Regions from separate parts of the Cupriavidus sp. 96C5-1 genome, predicted to be linked through region 1. Evidence: predicted binding sites of a transcription regulator. Region 1 holds the regulator's gene; the other holds the start of a gene.
The links. Region 1 encodes FliA, which starts transcription of late flagellar genes. Its sites were predicted from a motif close to CTAAAGTTTNNNNNNNNNNNGCCGNTA; they were not measured.

Region 1 (7,587 bases):
GGCCAAGTCCTTCTCTCCCGATTTCTCCCGCCTGTCGCCGCTCAAGGGCCTGGGCCGCCTGTTCTCCGCGCAATCGCTGGTGGAACTGGTCAAGGCCATCGCCAAGGCGTTGCTGGTCGGCAGCGTGGCCGCCTGGGTGCTGTGGCGGCGCTTGCCGGAAGCCGTCGCGCTGATGAGCGCGCCGGTGCATGAAGCCCTGCTGCACATGCTGGAACTGGTGATGAGCTGTTCCGCCATGGTGGCGGCCTCGCTGGTGCTGGTGGCGGCGCTCGACGTGCCCTGGCAATACTGGACCTTCTACAAGAAGCTGCGCATGACCAAGGAGGAGGTCAAGAAGGAGCACAAGGAGAGCGAGGGCGATCCGCACGTCAAGGGCCGCATCCGTCAGCAGCAGCGCGCCATGGCGCGCCGCCGCATGATGTCGGAGGTGCCCAAGGCCGACGTGGTGGTGACCAACCCGACCCACTTCGCGGTGGCCTTGCGCTACGAAGAAGGCCGCATGAGCGCGCCGCGCGTGGTGGCCAAGGGTAGCGAAGCCATCGCCGCCCGCATCCGCGAGATCGCCGCCGAGCATGGCGTGCCCTTGCTGTCGGCACCGCCGCTGGCGCGCGCGCTGCACCGTCACGTGGATCTCGGCCAGGAAATCCCGGCGGGCCTGTACACAGCCGTGGCCGAAGTGCTGGCCTGGGTCTATCAACTGAAGCACTGGCACCACACCAACGGCCCGCACCCGGATGCCCCCTCCGGATTGTCGGTGCCGGACGAGTTTGCCGTACCGGAAAGTCACGCATGAACGCATTGACCTCGCTGTTCAACCTGCCCGGAGCACGGGCAGGCGGCCAGATGAAGGCCCTGGCAGGCCCGCTGCTGATCATCATGATCCTCGGCATGATGATCCTGCCGCTGCCCCCCTTTGTGCTGGACCTGCTGTTCACCTTCAATATCGCGCTGTCGATCATGGTGCTGCTGGTGGGCATGTACACCCAGAAGGCGCTCGATTTTGCCGCCTTCCCTGCCGTGCTGCTGTTCTCGACGCTGCTGCGTCTGTCGCTCAATGTGGCCTCGACCCGCGTCGTGCTGCTGGAAGGCCACACCGGGCCGGATGCCGCGGGCAAGGTGATCGAGGCCTTCGGCCACTTCCTGGTGGGCGGCAACTTCGCCGTGGGTATCGTGGTGTTCGCCATCCTGGTGGTGATCAACTTCATGGTGATCACCAAGGGCGCGGGGCGTATCGCCGAGGTGGGCGCGCGCTTCATGCTCGACGCCATGCCCGGCAAGCAGATGGCGATCGACGCCGATCTCAACGCGGGCCTGATCAATGAAGACGGCGCCAAGAAGCGCCGCGCCGAGGTCTCGCAGGAATCGGACTTCTACGGCGCCATGGACGGCGCCAGCAAGTTCGTGCGCGGAGACGCCATCGCCGGCCTGCTGATCATGTTCATCAACGTAGGCGCCGGCATGGTGGTGGGCATGCTGCAGCACGACCTGGACTTCTCGACCGCGGTGCGCAACTACACGCTGCTGACCATCGGCGATGGCCTGGTGGCGCAGATTCCCGCACTGGTGATCTCCACCGCAGCCGGTGTGATCGTGTCGCGGGTCTCCAACGAGCAGGACGTCGGCCAGCAACTGACCGGACAGCTGTTTTCCAACCCGCGCGTGCTTTACCTGACCGGCGGCATCATCGGCATGATGGGCCTCATCCCGGGCATGCCCCACTTTGCCTTCCTGGTATTCGCCGGGGCGCTGATCTGGTTTGGCCGGTTCGTGGCGCGGCGCGACCAGACGGTGGCGCAGGAAAAGAAGCGCGAGGAGCGCGCCCCGGCTGCGGCGCCCGAGTCGACCGAAGCCACCTGGGACGACGTCACCCTGGTCGATCCGCTGGGCATGGAGGTGGGCTATCGCCTGATCCCGCTGGTGGACCGCGCGCAGCACGGCGAACTGCTCGGCCGCATCAAGAGCATTCGCAAGAAGGTGGCGCAGGAGATCGGCTTCCTGGTGCCGGTGGTGCATATCCGCGACAACCTCGAACTCAAGCCCAACGCCTACCGCATCACGCTCAAGGGCGTGGAAATCGGCCGCGGCGAGGCGGCACCCGGGCAGTGGATGGCGATCAACCCCGGCCAGGTCTCCGGCGCGCTGCCGGGCACGCCGGGCCGGGACCCGGCCTTCGGCCTGCCCGCCGTATGGATCGAGAGCGGCCTCAAGGAGCAGGCGCAGACCTTTGGCTATACCGTGGTGGACGCCAGCACGGTAGTAGCCACTCACCTCAATCACCTGATCCACATGCACGCGGCCGAGTTGCTTGGCCGGCAGGAAGTGCAGGCGCTGCTCGACCGCATCGCCAAGGAATCGCCCAAGCTGACCGAGGACCTGGTGCCCAAGGTCATCACGCTCACGGCGCTGCAGAAGATCCTGCAGAACCTGCTGGACGAAAGCGTGCCGATCCGCGACATGCGCACCGTGCTGGATGTGGTGGCCGAGCATGCGCCCAAGATCAGCGATCCGAACGAACTGACCTCGCTGGTGCGGATTGCGCTGGGGCGCGCCATTACCCAGCAGTGGTTCCCCAACGGTGCCGATCTCCAGGTCATCGGCCTCGACGCCGGGCTTGAACGTGTGCTGTCGCAAGCGCTCACTAACGGCGGCGGCATCGAACCGGGCCTGGCCGACGCCCTGCTTCAGCAGACGCAGGGTGCGGTCGCACGGCAGGAACAACTGGGGCTGGATCCGGTGCTGCTGGTGCCGCATCCGCTGCGGCCGCTGCTGGCGCGCTTCCTGCGCCGGACCATGCCCCAGCTCAAGGTGCTCTCGCATGCCGAGGTGCCGGACAACCGAAATATCAGGATCACCGCAATGATCGGTGGCGCAGCGTGAGGGGTTTCGCAGAATGAGCGTAGCTAAATTCGTGGCGGCCAATGGCCGCGAGGCCCTGCGCCAGGTGCGCGAGGCGATGGGGCCGGACGCCGTGGTGCTGTCCAACCGCACTGTTGAAGGTGGCGTGGAGATTGTCGCCATGCGCGATACCGATCTCGGCGCCATCTCCAGCAGTGCGCCTGTCTTCGCGCCACCGCCCGCCGCGGTTGCCGTCGACGGCGCCCTGGGCGACCTGCGTGGCGAACTGCAGACCATGCGCGCCATGATGGAGCGGCAGTTCTCCGGCGTGGGCACCCATAGCCTGCCGTCGATGGGCGGCGATCCGCTGCGCGACTCGTTGTTTACCTGGCTGGTGACCGCTGGCTTCTCCGGGCAACTCGCGCGCACCCTGCTTGGCCATCTTCCGCTGGGCCACGACCGGCCTGCCGCCATGACCTGGATCCGCCAGGAACTGGCACGCAAGGTGCCGGTGCTGAACGACGAAGATGCGCTGTTCGCCCAGGGCGGCGTACTGGCCCTGGTCGGACCGACCGGCGTGGGCAAGACCACCACCACGGCCAAGCTGGCCGCGCGCTTCGTGCTCAAGCACGGCCCGGAACGCCTGGCCTTGCTGACCACCGACACCTTCCGTATCGGCGCGCACGAACAACTCCGCATCTACGGCGACATCCTTGGCGTGCCCGTGCACGCGGTCAAGGATGCGGCCGACCTGCGCTTCGCGCTGGCGGCGCTGACCGACAAGCACCTGGTGATCATCGACACCGTCGGCATGAGCCAGCGCGACCGCAACCTGTCCGAGCAGATCGCCATGCTGGCCGGCGTGCAGGCGCCTGTGCAGCGCATCCTCCTGCTCAACGGCGCCAGCCATGGCGACACGCTCAATGAGGTGGTACATGCCTATCGTCATGACGCCACGCCGGACGGCGGTATCGACGGATGCATTGTCAGCAAGCTGGATGAAGCCACGCACCTGGGCTCCGTGCTCGATGTGGTGATCCGGCACCGCCTGCCGGTTTACTACGCCTCCACCGGCCAGCGCGTGCCCGAGCACCTCGAGCTCGCCAGCGGCGCGGCTCTGGTGGAGCGCGCCTTCCAGACGCCGCGCCGCGGCTCGGTCTTTGCCGACGCCGAAGCCGCGCGGCGCGCCATGCCGCCGCAGGACGACAGCGACACCGCCCGTGGCGCGGGCTCCGGCGGTGCCGATGGCATGCTGCGCTCGCTCACCGACAGCGCCAATGCGGTGGGCGATTGCGTCGAGCGGCTGAACGCGGGCAGCTATGGCTTCGATCTGGCCCGTACCCTGTGGCAGCAGCGTGCCGAGAGCACGCCTTCGCCGCGGTTGATGGCGCAGCAGGTGCGCGAGGCCGCGTGCCGCGACCTGGGCCGCCATTGCGATCGTTTCGTGCTGGCGCTGAGCGCCACGGTGGCCACGCCGGCGGCGGGCCGCCGCGCCCCGCGCCCCTGGCAGCACACCTTGTGGCTGGCGGATCGCGACGGCCTGCCGCTGGCCGCTGCCGCCGCGCCGGCGGGCCGGGTGGGCCCCTCGCTACAAGCCGCCCAGGGTGGCTGGGAGGCGGATGCCGCTAACCTGTGCGCTGCCATCGCCGCAGCCCGTACCGTGGTCCATGTGCTGGACGCCATGCCAGGTGCCGCCGCGCTGGCGCGCTGGCAGCAAGCTGGCGAGCGCTGGTTCGCCGCCGCCCGCAAGACCACGCGCGTGGCCAGCGGCGGCGCGGCCGCCAAGCTCGACGCGCTGGCCGAAACGCTGACCTTCCACGCGGTAGAGGATATCGACTACCGCGGCAGCGATGCCGTGCAGTGGATCGCCCAGGGCCCCGTGCGGGTGCTCGAGGGTCAGGCCCGCGGCACGCGCGGCGCTGCCGAGGCAGGCATCGAGGCAGGCTTGCTGGTGTCGCGCGTGGTCGATCGCGAGAACGGTCAGACCCTCGCGGTGAATTACCTGCTGTGCGATCCGGCGCTGTCGGCCGAAGGCGCGCAGCTGGCCCGCTGGGCCCGTTGGGCCGAGGCCGGCGAAGCGCAACTGCGCACGCTGCGCCATGCGCTGGACCATCTTGGCCAGGGCGCAGAGCGGCAAGACGGCGGCACCGGGTCCGCGCAGGCCGAGGTCCAGGCTTGCGCCCGGCTGCTGGCGCTGCAGATGGGCCTGGCCGCGCTGCGGCTGGAACTGGCAGCCGAGGGCACGGCCGCGGCCTTCCTCGCGCGTCTGTCCGGCCGTGCGCCGGCCCGCCAGACGCCGGGTGCAGCCGTGCTGGTGGAGGGCATGGGGCGTCTGCTGGCCCTGCTCGACGTGCTGGAGAACTATCCGGCCCGGGGTCATCGCGCCACCATGCCCGCCGCGCCGGAAACCCAGCCGGAAAGTGCTCGCGCCAACGACGCCGGTGGCTTGCTCGAAGCGAGCATGAGCCATAGCCGCACGTTCCGGCCGCTGGCGCAGGTGCAGGGGGAATAAGCCGTGAATCTACTCGCCTCCGACCAGGCGGAGAGCCTGCGGCGCATGCTGGCGCCACGCGCCACGCGCCGCATCGCGGTGGTCGCGAGCGATGCCGGCGCCGGCGCCACCACGGTAGCGCTGGGCCTGGCCAACGCGCTTGCCTTGCAAGGCGAGCGCGTGCTGCTCATCGATGAGGATCGCTTCGGCGCGCGCGCCACCCGGCTGGCCGGCGCGAGCCCGGAGGGCACCCTGGCCGCCGTGCTGGGTGGCGCGCTGACGCTGGAAGCGGCGCTGGGCAAGCGCCCTGCCGGGGCTATCGCGGTACTGCCCGGCAGCCCGCAAGCCAGCGGCGACCCGCAGGCGCTGAGCGCCTTTCGCACCGTGGTGAGCGATGCCCGCAGTGAGGCGGACGGTGGCCTGTCGCAGTTTGCCGGCACGGCGCACAACCTTGTCGTGGTGCTGCGCGCGGAGCCGGACTCGATCAAGGCCGCTTACGCCGCGATCAAGCGGATGAACCACCTGTATGCCTGCCGCCGCTTCCACCTGGTGATCAACGCCGCCGCCAGCGAGTCCGCCGCCGGCGCCGTGCTGGGTAACCTGGCGCGCACCGCCAGCCAGTATCTCGGCGTCGACGCGAGCCCCGCCGGCAGCCTGCCGTCCGACCCGCTGGTCGGGCGCAGCGCCGCGCTGGGCCGCTGCGTGGTCGAGGCCTTTCCCGCCGCACCCGCCACCGCCGCGCTGCGCCGCATTGCATTGAGCATTGCGGCCTGGCCATTGGCCACCGGTTCCCGTTCAACCCTGACGGCGCCGACGGCGCCGTCAGCCACGGCCCTGGCCTAGCGCCGGGGCCGGCAAGCCAAGCCAGGACTCACGAGAATTCCATTATGTACACGATTCAGGGAAAGCTCGAACAGACCGATACCGTGACCGCGCATGCATCCCTGGTGCGTCGCATCGCTCTGCAACTGGCGGCCAAGCTGCCCGCCAGCGTCCAGCTCGACGACCTGATCCAGGCCGGCATGATCGGCCTGCTCGACGCCGCCAAGCGCTACGAAGACACCCATGGTGCACGCTTCGAGACCTACGCCAGCCAGCGCATCCGCGGCGCCATGCTCGACGAGGTACGCGCCAACGACTGGCAATCGCGCAGCCTGCGGCAGTTCACGCGGCGCATCGAGCGCACCATACGCGGCCTGGAGCAGACGCTGGGCCGCGCGCCACTGGACTCCGAGGTGGCACAGGAGCTGGACCTGCCGCTCGACGAGTACCAGACACTGCTCAACGAGGTCTACGGTTGCCAGTTGTTGCACTACGAGGACTTCGAACGCTCCGGCGAGGAGGATTTCCTCGACCGGCACCTGAGCGTCAGCGACGATGGCAATCCGCTCACCGTGCTGATGGAAAGCGGCATGCGCGAAGCACTCATCCGCGCCATCGAACGCCTGCCCGAGCGCGAGAAACTGGTGCTGTCGCTGTGCTATGACCAGGAACTCAACCTGCGTGAAATCGGCGCCGTGCTGGAGGTGACGGAATCGCGGGTCTGCCAGATCCGCAGCCAGGCCATCACGCGCCTGCGCTCGCAGCTGCGCGGCCTGCTATGACTTTGCGCCGCCATTGCGCCGCCGCAGCGGTCCTGGCCTATGCCTGCTGCCAGGCGTGGGCGGCGCCGGATGTGTCCGCGCTCCATTCCTGGACCGCCTCCGTGGGCGGCCCCGCGCTGTATGGCAAAGGGGCGCGTGCGGTATCCACGCCGATCGCGCCGACTGGCTACCTGCCACAGTCGCAAGGCGAGATCACGACGGTGCGGTGGCGCTACAGCTTCAATCCGTCGCCGCCGCGGGAACTGCAGGCCTATCTCTGCAATGCGCAGCGCTGCGTGCTGCTGGCAGGGGCGGAGGGGCTTACCGAGGCCTTTCGCGGCGACGATGCTACGAAGGGGTTTGTTTTTGCTTTTCAGGTGCCGGGGCGGGGGGCGTTGACGCCGGTGTTGCTGGGGCAGGCGAATCAGGTGACGGTGAATTTTCGATAGTGGTTTTTGGGGGGGGCTGATGGATGCTTTCTTGGCGCCTGGAGGGTCCTTTTGCGTTTGTAGGGACCTGATTCAGGTCTGCAGGGCCTAAAGGCGGAGTGGTGTCGGGCTCATGGGCACATGGAGGTGTCACTTTTCTTTACTCGTAAAGAAAAGTAACCAAAAGAAAGCGACCCCTTGCAGGGGGGCTGGCGTGTCGGGCTTGGGGACGTTGCGGATTCGTGGTGGG
Region 2 (7,587 bases), on a different contig from region 1:
TGTGGGACGACGGCGGCCATCCCGGCGCCGCCTGCGGGGCCGCCATCGCCTTCGCGGATCCCGACACCATGGGCGTGGTCGCGCTGGAGCGCAGCTGGCCCAAGGCGGAGGCTGCCGCGCCTGCGGTGCCGCTCGCGCAGCGGCGCATCGTGGGCAACCCGCTGGGCAAGCTGGCCGCCAGCCAGGTGGTCACGCGTGCGGCGCGGCGTCGCGCCAACGGTTTGCTGGAGATCGGCAGCGGCACGCGCCAGACCAATGTGCTGCCGCTGTCGCCGCAGGCCTGGAACGACCTGCGGCCGCCGCTGGCCTTCGCCACGGTGGCGTCGTTGCGCCGCCACCTGGCGCAAGCCGCGCCGTCCTGCCTGTTGCCGCGCCAGGCCATCCAGCACCTGCACGTGCTGTCGGTGGCGGACGTCGCGCACTGGGGCTGGGACGCCGCGGCGCAGACCCTGCACGCCAGCCTGATGGACGCCGAAGGCCAGTGCTGCCTTTTGCGTTGCCGCCACAGCAGCGGCATGCCGGGTGCGGTGGATGCGCTGGCAGGGCTGTTGCGGTCCGCCGAGGCGGGCGGCGATCCTGTGCTGCGCGTGGCGGGTACCGTGCGCGTGCTCGGCGGCGCGCTGGAAATGGAGCCGCTGGCCGTGATGACGCAGGCTCGGGCCGTGGTGCTGGCGGCGCAAGCCGCCAACGCCACGACACTACCGGCTGGCATCGCGCCGCCTCCGGCTTCCCATGCGGCGCTGGCCAGCAACGCGCTGGCGTTGCTGGCGCAATGGCTGCGCGAGGGTTTGCGCAACCAGCGTCCGACGGCGGCCGAGCGAGCTCGCGAACTATCCGCCGCGCTGGCGCGTGCCGGGCTGGAAGGGACCGCGCAGCGCATGGAAGCCGCCCTTGCCGGGCTCGGCGGCGGGCCGGGCGCAAGCGTTGCGGCGGACTGGTGGCAACTGGTCTTGTGGCTGGCGGAGGTCGAGAGCGCGGCACTGCATCCGGTGCCGGGCTGAAAGGGGCATCGACAAGAAGAGGCCTGCGGCCTTCCGGGTCGGCAAGTCCCTGCCGCGTACTCGCCCGAAGCGCGCAAAGGCAGCCGAAATCAGCCGCCGCACGCCGCAGGCAAGCGGGGCTGGAAGGGTGCGATATCGCTTCCGGTTTGGCGTGTACCGGCGCCCGCCGCCACGCCGAAGGAGATCGTCAACCGGCTCAATGCCGAGATGGCCAAGGTGATCCGCTAGCCCGACTTTGCCCGGCGCATGCCGTCCTCAATGCGGATGTTTCATCACTTTTTGTAACAAAATCGATACAATCCCCCCATTTGTAGATGTTTTGTCACTCTCGCATTACAATGCATTAGTAAACATTACAAAATGTTACCGGGTGGGCCAGAATCCACCCGGCTACAGCCGTGCTTGTAGCAGCCATGCCGCACCCGGGTCAGGGGCAGGCAAGACCGCAAGTCACGGATCAGGAAATACGGTGGCAAGGCCGGAGACCGGTTACGCCGTCTTATGCGACAGGGACGTTGTTCAATCGTGAAAGCACCAGCGACCGGCCTCCAGCGGCCGTATGGCCTCCATGGCAGGGGCTTCTTTCAGGGTTTCGGGCCGTATGTCTCGCCTCGCTTTGCGGGGCAGCCAACCGTGCCGAGGCGGGCCCTTTGCCAACCAGCCGCCGGAAGCGGACGAAAGCCCTGGCGGATCGGCCGTGCCGGCGTTGCATCGGCGCGCCGGCTGCCTTTCCGGCTCGCCAGACCCTGGCTTTCGAGAGTGCTCTCGTATCGCCCGAGATGAATGTGCGCATCAACCTTGCCGATGGCATCGAAACCATGCTGGCAAGGGAGCGCTATGTACTATGGCTGGCCGGTTCCGGGGCCGATGCATTGATAGAATTTTTCTTTCTCTATCTCATCCATTTTTTCAAGCAATTCCTCTTTTTTCTGCGAAACCAGGTAACGGACCGTTTCCGAAAAAGAGAGTCCCATGTACCCGGAGATTCTCTCCAGGTCCCTCTTGGCCGGGATCGGCAGGAGACAGCTTAGTCTCTCATATTCCCCTCCCGGGCCTATTCGCGAGATACGGTACTTCCTTTGTCTTTCGGAATTTGAGAGCGACATGATGGTGTCCAGTGTTGAAACTGCCGTTGACAGCCATCAATGCTGCCCTGCCGGGAGTATCGACCGGATTGCATGACAAGCAGGATCTCTCGAAAAAGTAACTGCGTCGCAATGATATTTTTTTCGTGAAATAGATGATGAACCGCGCGAGCAAGGACGGCCGTCACAGTGCAAGCAATGCGGCCCCGCGGCTTGGTGCTTCTCTGCATGATCGAGATTCCGCGATGCATGCTCAAAGGACTACGGTAACCAATCCCGCCGTGCTCGCCGAACTGCTGCGGCCGGTCTGCGGCAATGTTGCCATCGGACCCGGGGCCGGCGGGCGCATCGACGTCAGCATTGATTCGATCGTGGTCGGCGGCGCGGCGACGCATCAGATCCGGACCGTCACGGGCGCCGCATTTCGTTTCGAGGACAAGATAGACGGATACGTCTTCGTCATGCTTCACGAGGGAGAGATCCGGGCCGGGACCGGGCGATCGGAACGAATCTGGCGGGCCCCTTCCTGTGCCATCCTGAATCCGGAAGACATTGGCAACGGACAATGGCATGCAGGCAGCTACGAATTGCTGACGATCGGCGGGCACGATGTGAGGCGGCGGCTCTCGTCTCTGCTGGGTGCGCCGGTGGCGTACCCGGTGGTGTTCGGGGCGGATGCATCGCCGACTTCCGAGGGGGCCATGATGGCGCTTTCGGTGATGCGGTTCATGCGTTCTCTCCCCGGTGCCGGCGTGCTGCCGTCGATGGCGATGGCCACCGCCGGGAGCGTACGCGACGTTGCCGTGGGGGTATTCCTCGAGATGTTCCGCCACAACTACACCGAGCGGGTGCAATGCAAGGCGCCGGGACCGTTGCCCCGCCATATCAGGTCGGCCATCGAATTCATCCATGACCATGCGCAGGAGAGCATCTGCGTCGAGGAGATCGCCAGCGCGGCACATGCCAGCGTGCGCACGCTGCAAACCGGATTTGCGTCGTTCAGGGGCGTGACGCCCATGGCGTACTTGAAGCAGGTCCGGCTGGAAGGCGCGCGCGATGAACTCATCCGTGCCGGCAATGCGACGATTGCCGAAGTGGCGGCGCGATGGCGTTTTACTCACCTCGGCTTGTTTGCCAAGGCGTATCGCGATGCATTCGGCGAGCTGCCCTCGGAAACACGCCGGTTTTCCCGCGCCAAGGCGGGCATGGACGGTGTCCTGCCGCCGTGCGATAGCGATGCCGGGCGCGGGCACGCAGTGCGAGCTTGCGCCGGGCCGGCAACGTATCCCGGAAATCCCTGACACTGCGAAGTTGGCTGGATGCGCGCTGGCGCGCATCGTCCCCGGTGGCGCCTTTGGTGCCGGGCGGAGCGAGGATGGCGCGCTTGGGCTGCTGCCGGAAGACCTTTGCGATCTCCGGATTCCTGTCGGCTTCACCATGCTCTTCCAACACGGCCCCGTTCCATCGGGCGCCTGCTGCGGCAGCATTCCGGCATAAAAAGCCCCCCTCTTGGTAGAGGGGGGTGAAGTCGATGTTTAGTGACGCCAATACCAATAGAAATCTAGCTTCACTGCTTCTAGTTTGTAGGCAAGGCGACGCCTCAGTCAAGGCTGGCATCCGTTACTGCGTAACGTTAAAGTAAATCGATAATGCAATCGATATAGGTGGTCACGGAGATTCGTAATTTGATTGGCCTGGTTCATCAGATTCAAGATTTTTTTTGGAATCTGGCTATAAATTTAAGTTTGATCACTCCGATAACCTGGGAAGCGTTGGCATTGTTCGTGCGGCAAGACGAGTCGCTAACGTTTCGGATACTTCCGTGTTCAAAAACCTAGTAAGAAAATAGGAGTTTCACCATGTCAATGACCATCAATACCAATACGCTGTCCCTGATGACTCAGAACAACCTGAGCTCGTCGCAATCGTCGCTGAACACGGCGATCCAGCGCCTGTCCTCGGGCCTGCGTATCAACAGCGCCAAGGACGACGCAGCCGGCCAGGCCATCGCCAACCGCTTCACCGCCAACATCAACGGCCTGAGCCAGGCTCAGCGCAACGCTAACGACGGCATCTCGCTGGCGCAGACCACCGAAGGCGCGCTGAACGAAGTCAACAACAACCTGCAGGCCATCCGTACCCTGGCCGTGCAAGCCGCAACGGGCAGCAACTCGTCAAGCGACCTGAAATCGATCCAGGACGAAATCACCCAGCGCCTGGCTGAAATCGACCGTACCTCGCAACAGACCGACTTCAACGGCGTCAAGGTGCTGTCGTCTGCGGCAACCCCGCTGAACGTGCAGGTTGGCGCGCAAGACGGCCAGACCATCTCGATCAGCCTGCAGGAAATCAGCTCGAAGACCCTGGGCATGACCGGCTTCACGGTCGCCAAGAACGCCTTGAGCACCAGCTCCGCCATCACCACGGTGGCCGCTTCCACCGGCGCCGCACCGGTTGCCGTCAACCTGACCTCGGCCGCCAACGCGCTGTCCGCCGTCGTCGGCTCGACCGTCAGCACCAGCTCCCTGACGCTGAACAACGTGCTGGATACCGCCGGCAACGCCACCAGCAACTACGTGGTCAAGTACGGCAACGACAACTACGCCGCTTCGGTCGACGCCGCCACCGGCAACGTCACCCTGAACAAGGTGCAAGTGAAGATCGGCGATGCCGCCAACGGCAACACCGGCAACACGGTGGCTGGCCAGCTGGTCAAGGTCGGTGCCGACACCAGCGGCGCTGCGGTCGCTTTCATCACCCAAGGCGGCAACAACTACGCGCTGTCCGCCGGTACGCAGGCTGGCGCCCAGGCCAACGGCGGCTCGACGACCACGTCGGTCACGGACGCCACCCAAATCGAGCTGAGCACCGCCGGCACCGCCACCGCAACGGCCCAGTTCACCGGCTCGGGCAGCACCAACCCGCTGGCCCTGATCGACAAGGCACTGTCCACGGTCGACAAGCTGCGCAGCTCGCTGGGTGCGGTTCAGAACCGCTTCAACTCGGCCATCTCGAACCTGGGTTCGGCTGTGACCAACCTGTCGGCTTCGCGCTCGCGGATCCAGGACGCTGACTACGCGACCGAAGTGTCGAACATGTCGCGCGCCCAGATCCTGCAACAAGCTGGTACCTCTGTGCTGGCCCAGGCCAACCAGTCGAACCAGGGCGTGCTGTCGCTGCTGCGTTAATCGCTGCAGCAGATCCTGTAGCAAATGCCTCACCCCAGGCATGACCGGTCGTCCATGCCGGTCACGCCGGGTGCGAAGAGGCATGTCGCTTCGATGCATGGACCGGCCTACGGCCGGCCCATGCATTCGCTTTTGTGCGATCGCTGATGATCGTTACCTTGCCCCGCGGATAGGGCAGGCCCGCGCCCAAGATGCCGGGCACGGCGTCGCCAGCGAGGCGGCGCGAGACAAACTCCGAATCCGCATTCCTCTCGACGCTGGCTCAGCCAACGCATCCGTACCGGGCCCGGCGCGGCCAGCCATGCTCTGGCGCATCCAGTTTTTGTTACTCGCCGCAGGAACGCACCGCGCCCTTGCCGGTCTATGATTTACATTCGCGTTACAATGTTGTGGTGCATCATCGGCGATGGGCGGACGGTTTCCCGCTAGCCGAGCCGTTTGGCGCATCCTAGCCGCGCCCCTTTTCATGCGATCCCTGTTGCTCTTGCTGACCGTGTTGTGCCTGTCTCTGCTGTCCTTCGGGGCCGCTGCGAACGCGCACGCCGGTATGCCGGGCGCCGTGGTGGATCCTGTTCGCGCCGAATCTGTCCGCGCCGAACTACTGGCGCCGGAATCGGCGTTCTCCCGCACGCTCGACGAACTGGATGGCAGCGCCGAACCGGCACGCGTGTTCGCCCCGGGCGACGATGGCCTGGCCGGTGAAGCGATGGCCGAAGAGGTGGCAGGGGAAGATCCTCCCGGCTATTGCGAAATCTGGTCCGCGGACCTGCTCGATCCGCTCGACCTGCTTGACGAGATCGAAGAATCCAGCGCGCTCTTCGCGCTGCCGACGGTACGTGTCTCGCTGCCCCCCAGCGAGATCGCGCATCAGCTCCCCCCACGCCCGGAGCCCTTGCCCGCGGCGTTCTTCAAGCCCCCCATTTCCCTGGCCTGACAGCCCTGGCAACCCCGGTGCGCCCATGCGCGCCCGGGCTGCATTCCCATTGCCTGGGCGCCTGGGCCCGATCGCGTCCGCGATCGCTGGCTGACCGTTGGCGTGCGCTTGTCTGCGCGCGCCGGCGGCGGGCGCGCAGCCGTTTCGCCTGCCCCCTTTTGTCATGCAGATCAAACAGATCACTATGTTTTCCATGGTGGCGTTGCTGTCGCTTGGAGCCTTGCCGGCTCTGGCGGCGGAGACGTTCACCTTGCCGCAACTGCTGTCCCTCTCGCAGTCCACCAACAAGGGCGTCGAGGCGGCCCAGGCAGGCGTCGATGCCGCCAGTGCCGCCGTGACCAGCGCGCGCGCCTATCCCAATCCGCAGGTGGAGGTGATGTATGGCCGCCTGTCGCCGCGCACCGCCGGCGTGGCCGGCGGCGCGGCGCCGACCATGGCGATTACCCAGAAGCTGGACTACCCGCAGCAGCGCAGATTGCGCACGGAGATCGCCGGGCGCAGCCTGGAGGCCACCGAAGCCGGTCGCCAGGCTTTCCGCGCGGACCTGGCGGCGCGGGTCAAGACCTCGTATTTCGACGTCCTGCGGCGCGAGACGGAACTGGCAGCGGCCAAGGAGGACCTGGCCATGATGCGGCAGATCCATGACCGCGCCCGCCTGCGGGTGGAGGTTGGCGAAGCGCCGCGCTACGAGTTGATCAAGGCCGAGACCGAACTGCTCGGCGCACAGAAGACGCTGCAGAGCGCCCAGTTGCGGGTCAACCAGGTCAAGGCGGCGTTGCGCCAGCAGGTAGGCGGTGCCTTGCCCGTGGCCTATTCGCTCGCCGGCAGCCTGAACCAGCAGACGGCGCTGCCGGCCCTGCCGGTGCTGCGCGACACGCTGGCCGGCGTCAACGCTGAACTGGCCCAGCGCCGCCTGGAAGCCGACCGCGCCAGCCTGGCGGTGGATTACCAGCGTTCGCTGCGGCTGCCCGAACTGGCGGTGCGCGCCAGCGCCGAGCGCCAGCCGGACAACACCGTCTCGCAGGTGGGCCTGGTCCTGACCATTCCGCTGTGGGACCGCCGCGCCGGCCCGGTGGGCGAAGCCGCCGCGCAGGCCATCCAGGCCCGCACCGCGCTGGAGGCCCGCGAGTTCGAGCTGATGCAGGAGCTGGAGACGGCCTACCGGCAGTACGAGATCACCCAGTCCCAGGTGAGCGCGCTGGAAGGCGGCATCGTGCGCCAGGCCGAGTCCGCGCTGGCGGTGGCGGAGTCGGCCTACCGCTTCGGCGAGCGCGGCATCCTGGATTACCTCGATGCCCAGCGCGTGCTGCGCGGCGCGCGCAGCGACCTGATCGCGGCCCAGTACGAACTGCAGGCCGCCACCATCCAGATTGAGAAGC

Region 2: the regulator FliA is predicted to act here: its motif matches at 3,820-3,846, upstream of AC3FOF_RS24300 (FliC/FljB family flagellin).

What each region holds. Positions count from the first base shown of each region.
Region 1 covers NZ_JBYOJU010000082.1:12,333-19,919, forward strand. The annotation lists gene flhB (flagellar biosynthesis protein FlhB) at 1-793, shown strand, start outside; gene flhA (flagellar biosynthesis protein FlhA) at 790-2,877, shown strand; gene flhF (flagellar biosynthesis GTPase FlhF) at 2,891-5,347, shown strand; gene AC3FOF_RS43350 (MinD/ParA family ATP-binding protein) at 5,351-6,169, shown strand; gene AC3FOF_RS43355 (RNA polymerase sigma factor FliA) at 6,214-6,930, shown strand; gene AC3FOF_RS43360 (flagellar protein FlhE) at 6,927-7,358, shown strand.
Region 2 covers NZ_JBYOJU010000024.1:101,389-108,975, reverse strand. The annotation lists gene AC3FOF_RS24315 (SWIM zinc finger family protein) at 1-1,001, shown strand, start outside; gene AC3FOF_RS24310 (hypothetical protein) at 1,652-2,032, shown strand; gene AC3FOF_RS24305 (helix-turn-helix transcriptional regulator) at 2,368-3,387, shown strand; gene AC3FOF_RS24300 (FliC/FljB family flagellin) at 3,946-5,274, shown strand; gene AC3FOF_RS24295 (hypothetical protein) at 5,741-6,208, shown strand; gene AC3FOF_RS24290 (TolC family protein) at 6,402-7,587, shown strand, end outside.